4 regions of the Citrobacter sp. Marseille-Q6884 genome follow, and region 1 is predicted to be linked to each of the others. Evidence: predicted binding sites of a transcription regulator. Region 1 holds the regulator's gene; each other region holds the start of a gene.
The links. Region 1 encodes Fur, which represses iron uptake genes when iron is present. Its sites were predicted from a motif close to ATAATAATGAGAACNACTATCAA; they were not measured.
Positions count from the first base shown of each region.

Region 2: the regulator Fur is predicted to act here: its motif matches at 2,829-2,851, upstream of N7268_RS14960 (TonB-dependent siderophore receptor).
Region 3: the regulator Fur is predicted to act here: its motif matches at 1,138-1,160, upstream of bfd (bacterioferritin-associated ferredoxin).
Region 4: the regulator Fur is predicted to act here: its motif matches at 2,806-2,828, upstream of N7268_RS02400 (siderophore-interacting protein).

Region 1 covers NZ_CAMDRE010000001.1:2,564,836-2,569,377, forward strand. The annotation lists gene chiP (chitoporin ChiP) at 1-1,258, shown strand, start outside; gene chiQ (ChiQ/YbfN family lipoprotein) at 1,308-1,640, shown strand; gene fur (ferric iron uptake transcriptional regulator) at 1,744-2,190, opposite strand; gene N7268_RS12075 (ryhB-regulated fur leader peptide) at 2,183-2,269, opposite strand; gene fldA (flavodoxin FldA) at 2,480-3,010, opposite strand; gene ybfE (LexA regulated protein) at 3,166-3,453, opposite strand; gene ybfF (esterase) at 3,582-4,355, opposite strand.
Region 2 covers NZ_CAMDRE010000001.1:3,151,132-3,155,673, reverse strand. The annotation lists gene mfd (transcription-repair coupling factor) at 1-330, shown strand, start outside; gene N7268_RS14975 (L,D-transpeptidase family protein) at 511-1,476, shown strand; gene bhsA (multiple stress resistance protein BhsA) at 1,564-1,821, opposite strand; gene comR (TetR family copper-responsive transcriptional repressor ComR) at 2,063-2,701, shown strand; gene N7268_RS14960 (TonB-dependent siderophore receptor) at 2,951-4,542, shown strand, end outside.
Region 3 covers NZ_CAMDRE010000001.1:758,533-763,074, forward strand. The annotation lists gene N7268_RS03685 (prepilin peptidase) at 1-364, shown strand, start outside; gene bfr (bacterioferritin) at 361-837, opposite strand; gene bfd (bacterioferritin-associated ferredoxin) at 909-1,103, opposite strand; gene tuf (elongation factor Tu) at 1,289-2,473, opposite strand; gene fusA (elongation factor G) at 2,543-4,542, opposite strand, start outside.
Region 4 covers NZ_CAMDRE010000001.1:520,980-525,521, forward strand. The annotation lists gene cfa (cyclopropane fatty acyl phospholipid synthase) at 1-1,061, opposite strand, end outside; gene N7268_RS02395 (AraC family transcriptional regulator) at 1,192-1,977, shown strand; gene N7268_RS02400 (siderophore-interacting protein) at 1,974-2,756, opposite strand; gene N7268_RS02405 (PadR family transcriptional regulator) at 2,992-3,669, shown strand; gene N7268_RS02410 (PAS domain-containing methyl-accepting chemotaxis protein) at 3,727-4,542, opposite strand, start outside.

The DNA.
Region 1 (4,542 bases):
TGAGCGTGACCGTAAAGATGTGACCGATCATGACAAATACAAAACCAACCTTTCTCACTCGACCTGGAACGCGAATCTCGACTTCCAGTCCGGCTATGCGGCTGATATGTTTGGTCTTGATATCGCAGCATTTACCGCGATTGAAATGAACGAAAGTAGCGAAAGCGGTCATCCAAACGAAATCGCATTCTCTTCAAAAAATAAAGGCTATGACGAAGATTACTCCGGCGATAAGAGCGGGATAAGCCTTTATAAAGCGGCGGCAAAATTTAAATATGGCCCAACCTGGGCGCGCGCCGGTTATATTCAACCTACCGGGCAGACTCTGCTGGCTCCACACTGGAGCTTTATGCCAGGTACTTATCAGGGTGCTGAAGCCGGTGCTAACTTCGACTATGGTGATGCTGGTGCGCTGAGCTTCTCCTATATGTGGGCCAACGAATATAAAGCGCCATGGCACACTGAAGTCGATAAATTCTATCAGGCAGATAAAAAGACCAGCGTGGATTACCTCCACTCCATCGGCGCGAAATATGACTTCAAAAATAACCTGTTGCTGGAAGCGGCCTTTGGTCAGTCTGAAGGTTATGTTGATCAGTACTTCGCAAAAGCCAGCTACAAATTTGATTTAGGCGGTAACCCGTTTACCACCAGCTATCAGTTCTACGGCGCGCGTGACAAAGTTGATGACCGCACCGTCAACAATATTTATGACGGTACGGCCTGGTTGCAGGCGTTGACCTTCGGCTACAAAGTGGCGGAAGTGGTTGACCTGCGTCTGGAAGGTACCTGGGTTAAAGCAGACGGGCAACAGGGCTACTTCCTGCAGCGTATGACGCCGACGTATGCGTCTTCAAACGGTCGTCTGGACGTGTGGTGGGATAACCGTTCTGACTTCAACGCCAACGGTGAAAAAGCGGTCTTCTTCGGCGCAATGTATGACCTGAAGAACTGGAACCTGCCTGGCTGGGCAGTGGGTGCTTCTTACGTTTACGCATGGGATGCTAAGCCATCGACCTGGCAGCTCAACCCGGACGCCTATTACGACAAAAACCGTACCATCGAAGAGTCCTCTTACAGCCTGGATGCGGTCTACACCCTGCAGGACGGTCGTGCGAAGGGCACTATGTTTAAACTGCACTTCACACAGTACGACAACCATTCAGATATTCCGAGCTGGGGCGGTGGTTACGGCAACATCTTCCAGGATGAGCGTGACGTGAAGTTCATCGTTATCGCGCCGTTCACTATCTTCTAATGCCAATCGCGGCAGGCCGGGTGCCTGCCGCATCGTTGAGGACTGTTCAATGAAAAAACTGCTACTCATCGCCGTGATGGCATCAGGTCTTGTGGCGTGTGCGCAATCCACGGCGCCGAAAGAAGATAGCCGTCTTAAAGAAGCCTACAGTGCCTGTATTAATACCGCACAGGGTTCGCCGGAGAAAATCGAGGCCTGTCAGAGTGTGTTGAACGTGCTGAAGAAAGAAAAGCAGCACCAGCAATTTGCTAACGAAGAAAGTGTCCGCGTACTGGATTACCAGCAGTGTATTCAGGCGACGCGTACGGGCAACGATCAGGCTGTCACGGCTGACTGTGACAAAGTCTGGCAGGAAATTCGCAGCAAGAACGCGGCTCAATAAGGCTCGTCGATTGATCGCTTAAAAAGACTCGTGTGACAGCGGGTCTTTTTTTATGCGCATAAAAAAAGCCAACCGGAGGGTTGGCCTTTCTGAATACATCACATTATTTTGCGTCGTGCGCATGCTCATCTTCGCGGCAATCACCTTCAGCACAGTGTCCGTAAAGATAGAGGCTATGGTTGGTTAAGCGAATACCATGTTTCGCTGCGATTTCACGCTGGCGCGCTTCGATAGAATCATCACTGAATTCGACCACTTTGCCACAGTCGAGGCAGATCAGGTGATCGTGATGATGTTGCTGAGTCAGTTCGAAGACGGATTTACCACCTTCAAAATTATGGCGGGTCACGATACCGGCATCATCAAATTGGTTCAGCACACGGTACACGGTCGCCAGACCAATTTCTTCACCCATATCGATCAGGCGTTTGTATAAGTCTTCCGCACTGACGTGATGGTTATCCGGTTCCTGAAGAACTTCCAGAATTTTTAAACGAGGAAGCGTTACTTTCAGGCCAGCCTTCTTTAATGCGGTATTGTTGTCAGTCATGCGGAATCTGTCCTGTAGCTAAACGGTTCACTTCATTAAAAGAAGTGACAGAAATTGCACTTGAGATAATGCGTATCATTATAGAACTGCCATGCCTAAATGAAAACTGCAAGTCTCTGGCAAATATTGTTAATCAAAACGTGGTATCGCCTACAAACACACTGTGCAATACCCCATTGGCATCCAGCCATTGTACAGGGTCAGGCGAAAAAGTTACAAATTTGTAGCAATTATTTTGATTGGTTTTATCTATTGATGCGGCGCAGATGAGTTTCTGCGCCGCATCAAATCAGGCGTTCAGGATTTCGTCGAGATGCAGTTCAGCAGAAATCTGTTTAACCCATTTTTCGACGCGTTCTGCAGTCAGTTCAGGCTGGCGATCTTCGTCGATAGCCAGACCAACAAAGTGGTCGTCATCCGCCAAACCTTTGGACGCTTCAAAGTGATAACCCGCCGTTGGCCAGTGACCGACGATGGTTGCGCCGCGCGGTTCAATAATGTCGCGAATAGTGCCTAACGCATCGCAGAAATATTCTGCGTAGTCTTCCTGGTCGCCGCAGCCAAACAGCGCAACCAGCTTACCGTTGAAATCAATGTCTTCGAGAGTCGGGAAGAAGTCATCCCAGTCACACTGCGCTTCACCGTAGTACCAGGTTGGGATGCCGAGCAGCAGAATGTCATACCCTTCCAGGTCTTCTTTGCTGCTTTTTGCAATGTCATGTACATCGGCAACGTCTTTACCAAGCTGTTTTTGAATCATTTTTGCGATGTTTTCGGTATTACCGGTGTCGCTGCCGAAAAAGATGCCAGTGATTGCCATGAGTAAAATAACCTCTTGAAACTTATTGAAATGGTGGTGGCGCAATGCCCACGGATACGGGCAATCATAGCAGAACAGGCTGGCATGCGGAAACAGCAAACACGCCGGACTGCACACTGTGCTACATGATTTATGATTTTAAGCAGAAATTCAGACTATGCCTGACCACGCAATGTGCTGAGTTGGTTCATCAGCATCTCTTCGATGAGTTCACTGCGACTCATGTTGCGCGCGTCTGCCAGATGATTCAAAGCGTCAACGGCGTCAGCGTTCAGCTTCAGTTCGACACGCTTAAGCCCGCGAACTTTGTCACGTTTAAGCTGATTACGTTTGTTAATACGTAACTGTTCATCACGCGAGAGCGGATTGGTTTTGGGTCGTCCCGGGCGACGCTCCTGCGCGAACAGATCTAATGTCGTACGGTCCGTTTGTTCTTTGGCCATGATCTTGGTGACTTCGGGGAAACAATCAGCCAGGCGTCTGCCCGGATGGATAGCGCGCCATCATACATCAGCAGGGGAGGCGCGCCAACGCCCACGCACGTAATCGCGCGCGGACGCTGAGTTTTTAATCAGTTGGCCTTATCCGCAAGATAACGACGTATTGCGCGTAATACCGCCTCCGGTTTTTCTGCATGCACCCAATGGCCTGCGCCGGCAATAACATGTGCTCGTGCCTGTGGGAATTGCGCCAGCAAGGGGGCACGGTACGCTTCAGTCACGTAAGGCGAGTTTCCGCCGGGGATAAACAGTGCCGGGTGATCCCATGCGGGTATCGTTTCCCAGCCCACAATATGGGGATACTGCTCCCACAGAACCGGGACATTAAAGCGCCATTCACCGTCAACAAAGGATTTCAACAGGAACTGGATCACGCCTTCTTCTTTCAGATGTTGGCGCATCACGCTTGCCGCTTGCTGGCGCGACGTGGCTTGTGCATCCGTCACGGCATTAATCGCCACGAAGATCTCATCGTGGCGGCGGACCTGATAGTCAACCGGCGCAATATCGATAGCGACCAGTTGATCAATACGTTCCGGCGCCAGCGCGGTTAACGCCATAACGGCTTTGCCGCCCATCGAGTGACCAATAAAAGTGGCTTTTTCGATGTTCTGCGCATCCAGCGTATCCAGCAGATCTTGCGCCATGGCCGGGTAATTCATCTCCGAAGAACGGGGCGAGAGACCATGATTTCGCATATCAACCTGGATGATATCGTGATCGACGACCAGATCGCGCGCCAGTATGCCCAGGTTGTCCAGGCTACCAAACAGGCCGTGAACCAGGACGATGGGAGAATTATTGTGCAGGTTTTGCGCAGATTGCGCTCGGATATTCAATTTCATGGCAAAGTTCTTTTTTTCACGCTATCGGGTTAGGGTATCATGTTGACCATTCTGCCACACGGCTGCAACAACTACGGTTTACTCCGAGTTTTGCAGGCCAACAGGCTCGACGCTATCCGCTGTTGGGATTTGCCTTTACACTGATCCCAGCAACTTGTATTCAGCCAAGACACCGCACTGGATTAAG
Region 2 (4,542 bases), 590 kb from region 1:
GAGGAAATTAAGGTCGAGCTGATAGACCGTTTTGGTCTGCTCCCCGACCCGGCCCGTACATTGCTGGACATTGCCCGTTTACGCCAGCAGGCGCAAAAACTGGGCATCAGGAAACTTGAAGGCAATGAAAAAGGTGGCACGATTGAATTTGCAGAGAAAAACCACGTCAACCCGGTCTGGCTGATTGGTTTACTGCAAAAGCAACCGCAGCATTTCCGCCTCGACGGTCCAACGCGGCTGAAGTTCATGCAGGATCTGGCTGAGCGTAAAACACGTATCGACTGGGTGCGTCAGTTTATGCGCCAGCTCGAAGAAAACGCGGTGGCCTAGAGCCGGATGCCGGGTTATGGTGCAACGCCTTACCCGGCATACTCAGCTGTTAATGTCAGGCTCGCCCACCTTTCCTGTTGAAATTTACAACACTTTGCACTTCCCCTGCACTTCAAAACACATCAACCCTTCATAATGCCCAATTGATTAGTTTTTATAATAACCTTTTGATTTGTGGTGATAATGACAAATACGCGACTCTCTCGCTGGCTCTCGTTTTTTACGCTTGCCGCGACCCTGGCGCTGGCACTTCCTGCGCAGGCAAATACCTGGCCGTTGCCTCCTCCCGGAAGCAAGGTCGTGGGTAAAAACACGGTTCACGTTGTCGAAAACAACGGGGGCTCACTGGAAGCGATTGCGAAAAAATACAACGTGGGATTTTTGGCGCTGCTTCAGGCTAATCCCGGCGTCGATCCTTTCGTACCGCGCGCGGGTAGCGTGTTGACGATTCCGCTACAAACGCTGCTACCAGACGCGCCGCGCGAAGGGATTGTGATTAACCTCGCCGAATTGCGTCTTTATTACTACCATCCGGGTAAAAATTCGGTGACCGTCTATCCCATTGGGATCGGCCAGTTAGGTGGTGACACCCTGACACCGACCATGGTGACCACCATTTCAGACAAACGCGCCAATCCTACCTGGACGCCAACCGCGAACATCCGTGCTCGTTATAAAGCACAGGGTATAGACCTCCCTGCCGTTGTGCCTGCCGGACCGGATAACCCGATGGGCCATCACGCTATTCGCCTGGCAGCTTACGGCGGCGTCTATTTGTTGCACGGTACCAACGCCGATTTTGGCATTGGTATGCGTGTCAGTTCAGGCTGTATTCGCCTGCGTGATGGTGATATTGAAACCTTGTTCCGTCAGGTCACGCCAGGAACCAAAGTCAATATTATCAACACCCCGATCAAAGCATCTGTGGAACCTGACGGTGTGCGTCTGGTTGAAGTTCACCAGCCACTATCAGAAAAAATTAATGATGACCCGCAGCTGCTGCCAATCGTGCTGAACGCGTCAATGCAGAACTTCAAAAATGCAGCGCAAACGGATACCGAGGTAATGGAACACGCAATGGAACTGCGCTCTGGAATGCCCGTAGACGTGACTCGTCATCAGGACGTCACTCAGCAAACACTGTAAATTTAACCGATAAAAAAGCCCCGCTGAATGTTGTTATTCAGCGGGGCTTTTTATTTAACTCGCAGTGGCATTGCGATGGGTTAAAACTTATTTGTAGATAACAGCCGTTCCGTGAAGGGTGTTAGGACCGGTAACGGAAGTAATGCGGAATGATTTCGCACCCATCTCATCAGCTTTCTGCGCCAGTTGATCTTCCAGAGAACCTAAGTTGGTCCCAGCATTAGCAGAAATAATACCGACTTTCTGTTGGCCTGCAGGTGTTGCCTGAACTTCAACAGCTGCAAAGCTGGCGAATGAAAGAGAGCTCAGGACGGTAGCAAGAAGGAGCGTTTTTACGTTTTTCATAATGGTAACCTTTGGCAGATGAATGTATGTCGCAAGCATTAACTTAACGATCGATAGGTAAATCATAGATGTGATCTGCGTCACACGTCAACATTTTTTATAATGATCGTTATATAAAATGCAAAGGCCTTATTTTTCATATCAATAGCAACCAATTATTTTTATCGTGAATCCGCTGGAGAGTGAGGGTAAATATTTTTATAATGGTTGTTCAATAAACCCAACCAGGTACAACGGCATCATGACAACTGAAACGACAGGTTGTGCAAAAAAAAGCCGTGGCCGACCGAAAGTGTTCGACAGGGAAGCCGCGCTTGATAAGGCCATGACACTCTTCTGGCAGCACGGGTACGAAGCGACATCGCTTTCCGACCTTGTGGAAGCAACCGGAGCTAAAGCCCCCACGCTCTATGCGGAATTTACCAATAAAGAAGGATTATTTCGCGCCGTGCTGGACCGCTACATCAGCCGATTCGCGGCAAAACACGAAGCGCAGTTGTTTTGTGAAGAGAAAAGTCTTGAATCCGCACTGGAGGACTATTTCACGGCAATCGCAACCTGTTTCACCAGCGAGGACACCCCGGCAGGATGTTTTATGATTAACACCTCCGCGACGCTTGCCGCCTCCTCCCGCGAAATTGCGCATACAGTTAAATCCCGGCACGCCATGCAAGAGCAGACGCTTGCTCAGTTTCTTCACCAACGGCAGGAACATGGCGAAATTCCAGCGCACTGTGATGCACAAAAGCTGGCTGAATTCCTGAACTGTATATTACAAGGGATGTCGATTAGCGCCCGCGAAGGCGCATCGTTCGAAAAACTGATGCAGATAACCCGTACAACCTTACGGCTGTGGCCAGAACTGCTTAAAGATTCCTGATTTCCCCCTCCGCACACTTTGATGATATCACCGGGAGTTGATGACGCCCCCGGTGAATTTCACACACCATTACCCCTACATTTCTCATTACTTTCATGGATTTAAGGCATTGTTTTTGTAAAAAGCATTGATAATGCCAATTATTATCAGCAATATTCGCATTTGTTTTAACATCCGTTTCACAATGTAACCTTCGGTTTCCAGACCGCGATAACAAAAACAGACCGACTTTTTTGAAAAGGAATACCAATGAATAAGCGTCTTTGGGTGCTCAATCCTCTCTTATTGTCTTTAACCCTACCGGCAATGGCGGCTGAGGAAGAAGATCTCATCGTCAGTGCCAACCGTAGCCAGCGGACCGTTGCGGAAATGGCGCAAACGACCTGGGTTATCGAAGGAAGTGAGATTGAGCAGCAAGTACAGGGCGGTAAAGAGTTTAAGGATGTCCTCGCTCAGTTGATCCCCGGCATCGATGTCAGTAGCCAGGGACGGACAAACTACGGCATGAACATGCGCGGTCGCGCCATCGTTGTGCTGATTGACGGTGTCCGTCTGAACTCTTCCCGCACCGACAGTCGCCAGCTTGATTCCATTGACCCTTTTAATATTGCTCACATCGAAGTTATTTCGGGTGCGACATCGCTTTATGGCGGCGGTAGTACCGGTGGGTTGATCAATATCGTTACCAAAAAAGGCCAGCCTGAGCGTGAAGTTGAGCTTGAACTGGGCAGTAAAAGCGGGTTCAACAACAGTAACGACCATGACGAACGCGTTGCCGCCGCGGTCAGTGGCGGGACTGACCGCGCTTCCGGGCGCATGTCCGTGGCTTATCAACGGTTTGGCGGCTGGTATGACGGCAACAACGACGCCTTACTGCTGGATAATACTCAAACCGGTCTGCAGCATTCCGACCGCCTGGATATCATGGGCACAGGGACGATTGAACTGGATGACAATCGCCAGCTGCAACTGGTCACACAGTACTATAAGAGCCAGGGCGATGACGATTATGGACTGGACCTGGGCGAGAATATGTCTGCGGTAACGGGAGCCGGGAAAGCCTGGACCAGCAGCGGTCTGAATTCTGATCGTATTCCCGGTACAGAGCGTCATCTGATTAGCCTGCAATATTCAGATGCCAATTTCTTTGGTCAGAATCTGGTTAGCCAGATCTATTACCGTGACGAATCGTTAAAATTCTACCCCTTCCCAACGTTAAGCAAAGGTAAGGTGACCAGTTTCTCCGCATCGCAACAGGATACCGACCAGTTTGGCGCCAAAATTACCCTCAATAGCCAGTTGATGGATAACTGGGAGCTGACGTGGGGTATCGATGCCGATCACGAAACTTTCGATTCCAATCAGAAATTCTTTGATCTTGCCTGGTCCCTGCCCTCTGGCGGGATGGATAACCGCACGGCCTATACCACCGGACGCTACCCGGGTTACAGCATCACCAACTTCGCGCCTTTCCTGCAAAACAGTTATGACATTAATGACATCTTTACGCTGAGCGCTGGTGTGCGATACCAGTGGACTGAAAACAGGGTTGATGACTTTATCGGCTATACGCAACAGCAAGGCATCGCAACCGGTCTGGCAAATTCCGCCGATGCTATTCCGGGTGGTAAAACCGATTACGATAACGTCCTGTTTAACGCCGGTATCCTCGCCCATCTGACCGACCGTCAGCAGACATGGTTTAACTTCTCCCAGGGCGTGGAGCTTCCTGACCCGGGGAAATACTATGGTAACGGAACCTACTCGCTGGTTGGCGATCATTATCAACTCCTGCGCAGCGTCAACGTAGCGGATTCACGCCTGGAAGGCATTAAAGTTAA
Region 3 (4,542 bases), 1.8 Mb from region 1:
TCTTCTCTGGAGCGGCCTTATTTATCATCTGTTTTGCCGACCTGCACTGTTGTCCGATGCACTTTGGGGAGCCATCGTGGGGTATGGCGTATTTTCTCTGATCTACTGGAGCTACCGGCTGGTATACCGACAGGAAGGGCTGGGTTATGGAGATGTAAAATTTCTCGCCGCACTGGGCGCATGGCATCGTTGGGAATCATTACCGCTACTGGTGTTCCTGGCTGCCAGTTTTGCCTGTTGTATGGCGGGAATGGCCTGGATTAAGCATGGGAAAAAGGGACTAAAAAACCCGCTGCCTTTTGGACCATATCTGGCGGCTGCGGGTTTTGTTATTGGCTGGATACGTTTGATGCAGGGCGATTAGTCACTGACTTTAATTTGCGATTGCAGATAATTTTGCAATCCAAGTTTAGATATCAGGTCCAGCTCTGTTTCGAGCCAGTCGATATGCCCTTCTTCGTCGGTCAGGATCTCGATCATCATGTCCCGGCTAACATAGTCATGAACGCTATCGGCATAGGCAATGGCTTCGCGTAAATCTTTCGCACCTTCAAGCTCAAGTCGAAGATCGGACTGCAGCATCTCTTCAACATCTTCGCCTATCCCCAACTTACCCAGATCCTGTAAGTTTGGCAGCCCTTCTAAAAATAAAATACGCTCAATATATTTATCGGCGTGTTTCATCTCATCGATAGATTCATGATACTCAACATCATTGAGACGAGTCAGTCCCCAGTTTTTAAACATACGGGCATGGAGAAAATACTGGTTGATTGCGACAAGCTCATTTCCCAATAGTTTATTGAGATAATTTATGATTTTAACATCACCTTTCATTTTATAGTCCCTCCGCTTCCACTCTTAGAGCGTAGATGGGGCTACAGGGATGTCAAAAAAAAGAGTGTGACTCAGGCGATCTCTTTAAATTCTGGCATTTGTGTTAGCTCATCCTGCATAACTTCACGTGCCGCGCGGATGCATTTACCGCATTGATTTCCCACAGGAATAAATTTACGTAATTGCTGGAAAGACTGTGGGTGAAACTGGCGAACAGCCTGACGAATTTTTTTATCACTTATCGCATTACACAAACAAACGTACATGATCGCTCCCGTTCAATTTATGCGCAAAGTGTAAATGAGAATAGTTATGATTACAATAGCACAATTATGTTTGCATGCGGATTGAGCGAACGAAAAATGCGAATAAATATTACAGTCATTAAATAGCAGGCAGCAAAAAGGGCGCCGAAGCGCCCTTTTTAAGCTCAAAGCTAATTAATAAATAATTAGCTCATTACTTTAGCAACAACGCCCGCACCTACAGTACGGCCGCCTTCACGGATTGCGAAACGCAGACCGTCGTCCATCGCGATCGGGTGAATCAGGGTAACAACCATTTTGATGTTGTCGCCCGGCATTACCATCTCTACGCCTTCCGGCAGTTCGATGGTACCAGTCACGTCAGTAGTACGGAAGTAGAACTGCGGACGGTAGCCTTTGAAGAACGGAGTATGACGGCCGCCTTCGTCTTTGGACAGAATGTACACTTCAGATTCGAACTTGGTGTGCGGCTTGATAGAGCCCGGCTTAGCCAGTACCTGACCACGTTCGATTTCTTCACGTTTGATACCACGCAGCAGAACACCAACGTTCTCACCAGCACGGCCTTCGTCCAGCAGTTTGCGGAACATTTCAACGCCAGTACAGGTAGACTTAGCAGTCTCTTTGATACCAACGATTTCAACTTCTTCACCAACTTTGATGATACCGCGCTCTACACGACCGGTAACAACGGTACCACGACCGGAGATGGAGAATACGTCTTCGATAGGCAGCAGGAACGGCTTGTCAATCGCACGCTCTGGTTCCGGGATGTAAGAATCCAGGAAGCCAGCCAGTTCGATGATTTTTTCTTCCCACTCTGCTTCGCCTTCCAGCGCTTTCAGAGCAGAACCACGAACGATCGGAGTGTCGTCGCCCGGGAAATCGTACTGAGACAGAAGTTCACGAACTTCCATTTCTACCAGTTCCAGCAGCTCTTCGTCATCAACCATGTCGCATTTGTTCAGGAACACGATGATGTACGGAACGCCTACCTGACGACCCAGCAGGATGTGCTCACGAGTCTGCGGCATCGGGCCGTCAGTCGCAGCAACAACCAGGATCGCGCCGTCCATCTGCGCAGCACCGGTGATCATGTTTTTAACATAGTCGGCGTGGCCCGGGCAGTCTACGTGTGCGTAGTGGCGAGTCGGGGTGTCATATTCAACGTGAGAAGTGTTGATGGTGATACCACGAGCTTTTTCTTCCGGAGCGTTATCGATCTGGTCGAATGCACGAGCAGCACCGCCGTAGGTTTTAGCCAGTACGGTGGTGATTGCAGCGGTCAGAGTAGTTTTACCGTGGTCAACGTGGCCGATGGTGCCGACGTTAACGTGCGGTTTTGTACGTTCAAATTTTTCTTTAGACACGGCTATATTCCTTACTATAGTGCTCTCCCCTTTGGAGAGAGCACGGGACTTAGGTTTTAATCCTGTGGCTTATTTACCACGGGCTTCAATAACGGCCTGAGCAACGTTGTTCGGCGCATCGTCGTACTTCAGGAACTCCATGGAGTAAGAAGCACGGCCTTTGGTCAGAGAACGCAGTTGAGTTGCATATCCGAACATTTCAGACAGCGGAACTTCAGCGTGAATAACAACGCCAGTGACGTTGGATTCCTGACCACGAAGCATACCACGACGGCGGCTCAAGTCACCGATAACGTCACCGGTGTTCTCTTCCGGAGTCTCTACTTCAACCTTCATGATAGGCTCAAGCAGAACTGGTTTCGCTTTCTTAAAGCCATCTTTGAAGGCGATAGAAGCGGCCAGTTTAAACGCCAGCTCAGAGGAGTCAACGTCATGGTAAGAACCGAAGTGCAGACGCACGCCCAGATCAACAACCGGGTAACCCGCCAGCGGGCCAGATTTCAGCTGTTCCTGGATGCCTTTATCAACGGCCGGGATGTATTCGCCAGGAATTACACCACCTTTGATGTCGTTGATGAACTCGTAGCCTTTCGGGTTTGAACCCGGCTCCAGCGGGTACATGTCGATAACAACATGACCGTACTGACCGCGACCACCAGACTGCTTAGCGTGTTTACCTTCGATATCGGTAACTTTCGCGCGAATCGCTTCGCGGTAAGCAACCTGAGGTTTACCGACGTTCGCTTCAACGTTGAATTCACGCTTCATACGGTCAACGATGATGTCGAGGTGCAGCTCACCCATACCGGCGATAATGGTCTGGTTAGATTCTTCGTCAGTCCATACGCGGAATGACGGGTCTTCTTTAGCCAGACGGCCCAGAGCCAGACCCATTTTTTCCTGGTCAGCTTTGGTTTTCGGTTCAACTGCGATGGAGATTACCGGCTCAGGGAATTCCATACGTTCCAGAATGATCGGGTGATCCGGGTCACACAGGGTGTCACCAGTGGTCACGTCTTTCAGACCGATTGCAGCCGCGATATCGCCCGCGCGAACTTCTTTGATCTCTTCACGTTTGTTAGCGTGCATCTGTACGATACGGCCAAAACGTTCACGTGCAGTTTTCACGGAGTTCAGGATGGTGTCACCGGAGTTAACCACACCAGAATACACGCGGAAGAAGGTCAGGTTACCCACGAACGGGTCGGTAGCGATTTTGAATGCCAGAGCAGCAAACGGCTCTTCATCGCTAGCGTGACGCTCAGCCGGAGTATCTTTACCGTCGTCCAGGATACCGTTGATCGCAGGTACGTCGATTGGGGATGGCAGGTAATCAATTACCGCATCCAGCATCGCCTGAACACCTTTGTTCTTGAACGCAGAACCACAGGTTACCAGGATGATTTCGTTGTTCAGAACGCGCTGACGCAGAGCTTTTTTGATCTCTTCTTCAGTCAGTTCTTCACCACCCAGGTATTTCTCCATCAGCTCTTCTGAAGCTTCTGCAGCGGACTCGATCAGGTTCTGGTGCCATTCTTCAGCCAGTTCCTGCATGTCAGCCGGGATATCTTCATAAGTGAAGGTTACACCTGCGTCTTCTTCGTTCCAGTTGATGGCTTTCATTTTCACCAGGTCAACAACACCGGTGAACGCTTCTTCAGCGCCAATTGCCAGCTGCAGCGGAACAGGGTTCGCGCCCAGACGGGTTTTGATCTGACCAACAACTTTCAGGAAGTTCGCACCCATGCGGTCCATTTTGTTAACGAACGCAATACGCGGAACTTTATATTTGTTTGCCTGACGCCATACGGTTTCAGACTGAGGCTGAACACCACCAACTGCGCAGTAAACCATTACTGCACCATCAAGCACACGCATGGAACGTTCTACTTCGATAGTGAAGTCAACGTGCCCCGGGGTGTCGATGATGTTTACGCGATGCGGTTCATACTGCTTAGCCATACCAGACCAGAATGCAGTAGTCGCTGCGGAGGTGATAGTAATACCACGCTCCTGCTCCTGCTCCATCCAGTCCATGGTGGCTGCGCCGTCATGAACTTCACCGATTT
Region 4 (4,542 bases), 2.0 Mb from region 1:
CATAAATAGTAATTGAACATCCGTCTGAACGTCGCGGAATAACGCGGAGACAACTCCGGCCAGGCCTGATTAAAACGCTGGTGCCAGGCCATCAACGTTTTATCATAATCACTGCCAAAGTTATGCCAGTCCTCCATCACAAACCGTGACTCGCTGGCTTCAGCAATATGAGAGATCGCCGGCAAACACCCGTTAGGGAAAATATACTTATTGATCCACGGATCGACGCTCATCCCTTTTTTATTGCTGCCAATCGTATGCAGCAGGAAAAGTCCGTCGGGTTTTAAACAACGGTCTGCAATGCTGAAATAGGTGTCGTAGTTTTTCGGCCCGACGTGTTCAAACATGCCGACAGAGACAATACGATCATAGTGTTTATCGAGATCGCGATAGTCCTGAAGCAGAATAGAAACATCCAGCCCCTCGCAGCGCTGCTGCGCCATTTTTTGTTGTTCCTGCGAGATGGTGACCCCTTCTACCGCCACGCCATAATGACGCGCCGCATATTCTGCAAGGCCTCCCCAGCCACAACCGATATCCAGTAAGCGCATGCCCGGTTTAAGCTGCAGCTTCTCGCAAATCATTTTTAATTTTGCATTCTGCGCCTCTTCTAAGGTCTCCGCTTCTTTCCAGTAGCCGCAGGAATATTGCATGTAAGGATCAAGCATCAGGGCGAAGAGATCATTCCCTGTATCGTAATGTTCCTTACCGACAATCCAGGCGCGGCTGCGCGACTGCAAATTAAAGAGGCGTGCGCTGGCAATGCGCAAAATATCTTTCAGATTACCCGGCATCTTTTGGTCGAGTTTTGCTTTCAGGATTTTGCAGAACAAAATATCGAGCCGTTCGCAGTCCCACCAGCCTTCCATATAGCTTTCGCCAAGCCCTAAAGAACCTTGTTGCAGTACCCGTTTAAAGAAACCGGTGTGATGAAGTTGAATGTCCCAGGCACGCGTACCATTAATCTGGATATCAGCCTGCTGGAGCAGCTCTTTCCCCATCCGCGTCCAATTATCATTTTTTTCATTTACGATTACTGCATCTGAACAAAGCGTGCTCATGGTCTTTACCAAAAGTGGACTAATAATTCTTAGGCAAGATTATTATGGAAAAGAGATTGTATGTATTATGATTTGAGGACAAGATCTATCGAGCAGAGGCCACAGAATCGGGAGCATTGCGCATTTATTTATGGAAACCCTCACACAGAAACAGTGGAATTCCTTCCCGGATGACTCCGTCGCTGAGCTGCCGCAGGACGTTTACTTTCGCTCGTATGTGCTGGAGGCCAACAACCATGTTCCGCAGCACACCCATTCTTTTATGCAGTTTCATTTTGCCCGCAAGGGCAGCATGCGTATTGATGTCGCCGGGAAGTGCTGGATAATCCCCGCGCATTATGGCATCTGGATCCCCAATAATACGGAGCATGCGGTCTGGGCGCTGGATGATGTTTATTTAGAGAATCTGGATATTAAACCGGACTTTCTGGAACAGCCCATTAACGAGTGTAAAGTGGTTGCCATCAGTGATTTCGCCAGAGAATTTATTCATTACGCAACCAACTTAATTTCAGGTCATTATGATAGCCAGTCTAAAGAGGGAAAACTGGTTAGCGTCCTGGTCGATATTATTTTGCAATTACCGGAAGTGGCGTTTGTATTACCCTGGCCGCAGGATCGCGAATTAACCAAAATCTGCCGGACAATACAAGAATCCCCGGCATTAGAACATTCCGTTGAGTATTGGGCGCAGCATCTCGGTATGTCGGCCCGCACCTTTTCGCGTCATTTCAAAAAAGAGACAGGATTACCCTTCAGCGTCTGGAAGCAAAAAATGCGTATTCTAGAATCCGTGTTAATGCTGAAAAAAAATAAAAGCGTGACCGCCGTTGCGCTCGACGTGGGGTATTCGAGCACCGCGGCGTTTAGCTATGCGTTCCGCCAGGTATTTGGCGTGCCCCCGTCAAATTATTAACGGGTGGAATTGCGGTGATGCCAGTAGGCTGCCGCACGTACCCGTTGCTGATCGAACGCCTCGGTTTCAAAGCGGGCGCTCAGGTTTTTTACCGCTTTTCCTTCACCGGTGATCCAGATGAAATAATCATCCGCAGGGACGTTCAGTTGCGCCAGCGCATCATTCACCGCCTGCTCGTTATGACCGACAAACCACTGAATCGCAAATCCGTCGAGATGGGCCAGGTAATCCTGGCAGGCAGCATCCTGCACGCTCACCAGCGCCATTACATTCGGACGTACCGCTAAACGGCTGAGCGCTTCCAGCCGGCGGCGCAATGCTGGCATACCTGACTCATCACAAACATACACCTGGTACGCGTAATCTTCCGGCACCACCAGCGAACCACGCGGGCCGCCAATCGTCAGTTTGTCACCTTCACGGGCATGCTTCGCCCAGGTACTCGCCACGCCGCCCTCATGCAGGTAGAAATCCAGCGCCAGTTCATGGCGCGCTTCGTCATACAGCGGTGTGTAATCCCGGGAGACAGGACGGATTCCTTCAGCCCAAACGATGCCCTCATCGGTGACCGTTGGCGGCACAAACTGTGTGCCGGGTTCAGGGAAAAAGACCTTGGAATGGTCGTCAAAGCCGCGTGAACTAAAGCCCTCCAGAGCATCACCGCCGAGCACGATACGCTGAAAGCCCGTGCTGATACGTTCAACGCGCAAAACGGTGAGTTCACGAAAACGCAGCTCATGACGAACGCGCTGGGGGTAGCGTGAGGTGTTTTTTGTCATTTTTTCGCCTTAATGGGGATAATACGATATATCTAAATTATCATTTTAAATGATAATGATTGCTAATCACGAATATTGCAAGCACTTTCTGATATAGCCACCGTCCAACTCCCTATCAGCAAAATAAAAATTAAGTACATATAAATCAATCAATTAAAACATAAAAACATCACACCCTTGCAAAACATAAAAGTTTAGATATAAATTAGATATATCTAAACAACGTCAGGAGACAATGATGCAAAACCAACATGAGGGTTGCTGCAAACATGCAGATCGCCAACACGAAGGATGCTGCAAGGGTGAAGGACATCACCACGAAGGTCATGACCACGAGCACCACCACGCAGGTTGTTGCAAAGGAGAAGCGCATCGCCACGAAGGTCATGACCACGAGCACCACCACGAACACGGCTGCGGGCATCGTCATGGTCGGGGCGGCGGTCGCCGTCAGCGCTTTTTCGGCCACGGTGAATTACGTCTGGTGATTCTGGATATCTTGACCCGTGACGCCAGCCACGGCTACGAACTGATCAAAGCTATCGAAACGCTGACCCAGGGAAATTACACACCAAGTCCTGGTGTTATTTATCCGACGCTGGATTTCTTGCAGGATCAGGAGCTGATTGCTGTCAGTGACGAGGAAGGCGGGCGTAAACAGATAACGATCACGACGCAAGGCCAGCAATGGCTGGATGAAAACCGTGAGCATCTGGAGCACATCCACGAACGCATCAAGGCACGCTGCGTGGGGTTCGAATTACGTAAAAACCCGCAAATGAAACGGGCCCTGGATAACTTCAAAGCGGTGCTGGATCTCCGGGTTAATCATGGCGACACCAGCGATGCACAGATCAAAAAAATCATCGGCATTATCGATCGCGCCTCGCTGGACATCACCCAACTGGATTAAGCCGCTCCCTCTTCAGACGGAACACGTTAACTCGCGGTTCCGTCTGTTGCGTTGTGCTTAATGCAGAACGGTGACTGCATCTTCCAGGCGCCCGGCGCGATGTTTCACCATCGCAGAAATCCGGGTGCTCTCTTCCACCAGCTCAGCATTTTTCTGCGTAATGCTGCTTAACTCATTCACCGCACGGGTCAAACTGGTCAGCCCGTCCGCCTGCTCTATCGTGGAGTGGCTGATTTGAGCGATCAGTTGCGTGACGTTTTGCACCTGCGCCACAATGTCATCCATCGTGCGCCCTGCTGCGTGAACCTGATCGGAGCCGGACTGCACTTTATCGGCGCTGGCATCAATCAGTTTACGAATGTCATTCGCCGCACTGGCGCTACGGCTGGCAAGATGGCGGACTTCCCCTGCCACCACGGCAAACCCTTTCCCCTGTTCACCAGCCCGCGCGGCTTCCACCGCGGCGTTCAGCGCCAGGATATTGGTCTGGAAAGCAATATCGTTAATCAGGGTGGTGATGGTGCCAATTCGCTGCGTGCTGTTGGCGATATCGTCCATGGTTTTAATGACGGTACCCATCGCCTCACCGCCCTGCGTTGCCGCACTGCTGGCAGCAATTGAGAGCTTGTCGGCAGCCGCAGCCGTCGCAGAGTTTTGCTTCACCGATGCCGCCATCTGATTCATGGTCGTCACCGTATCCTGCACATTCTCTACAGTCTGCTGAGTATGTTTGTTTAAATCATCACTCCCTTTCGCCAGCGTTTCGCTGTCGTTACGTACGCTGGAGACCTGACTTGAAACGTCATGAATAAGCCAGCGGCACATTAATCCCAGTTGCCCCACCGCCCGCAGCATCAGACCCAGTTCATCACT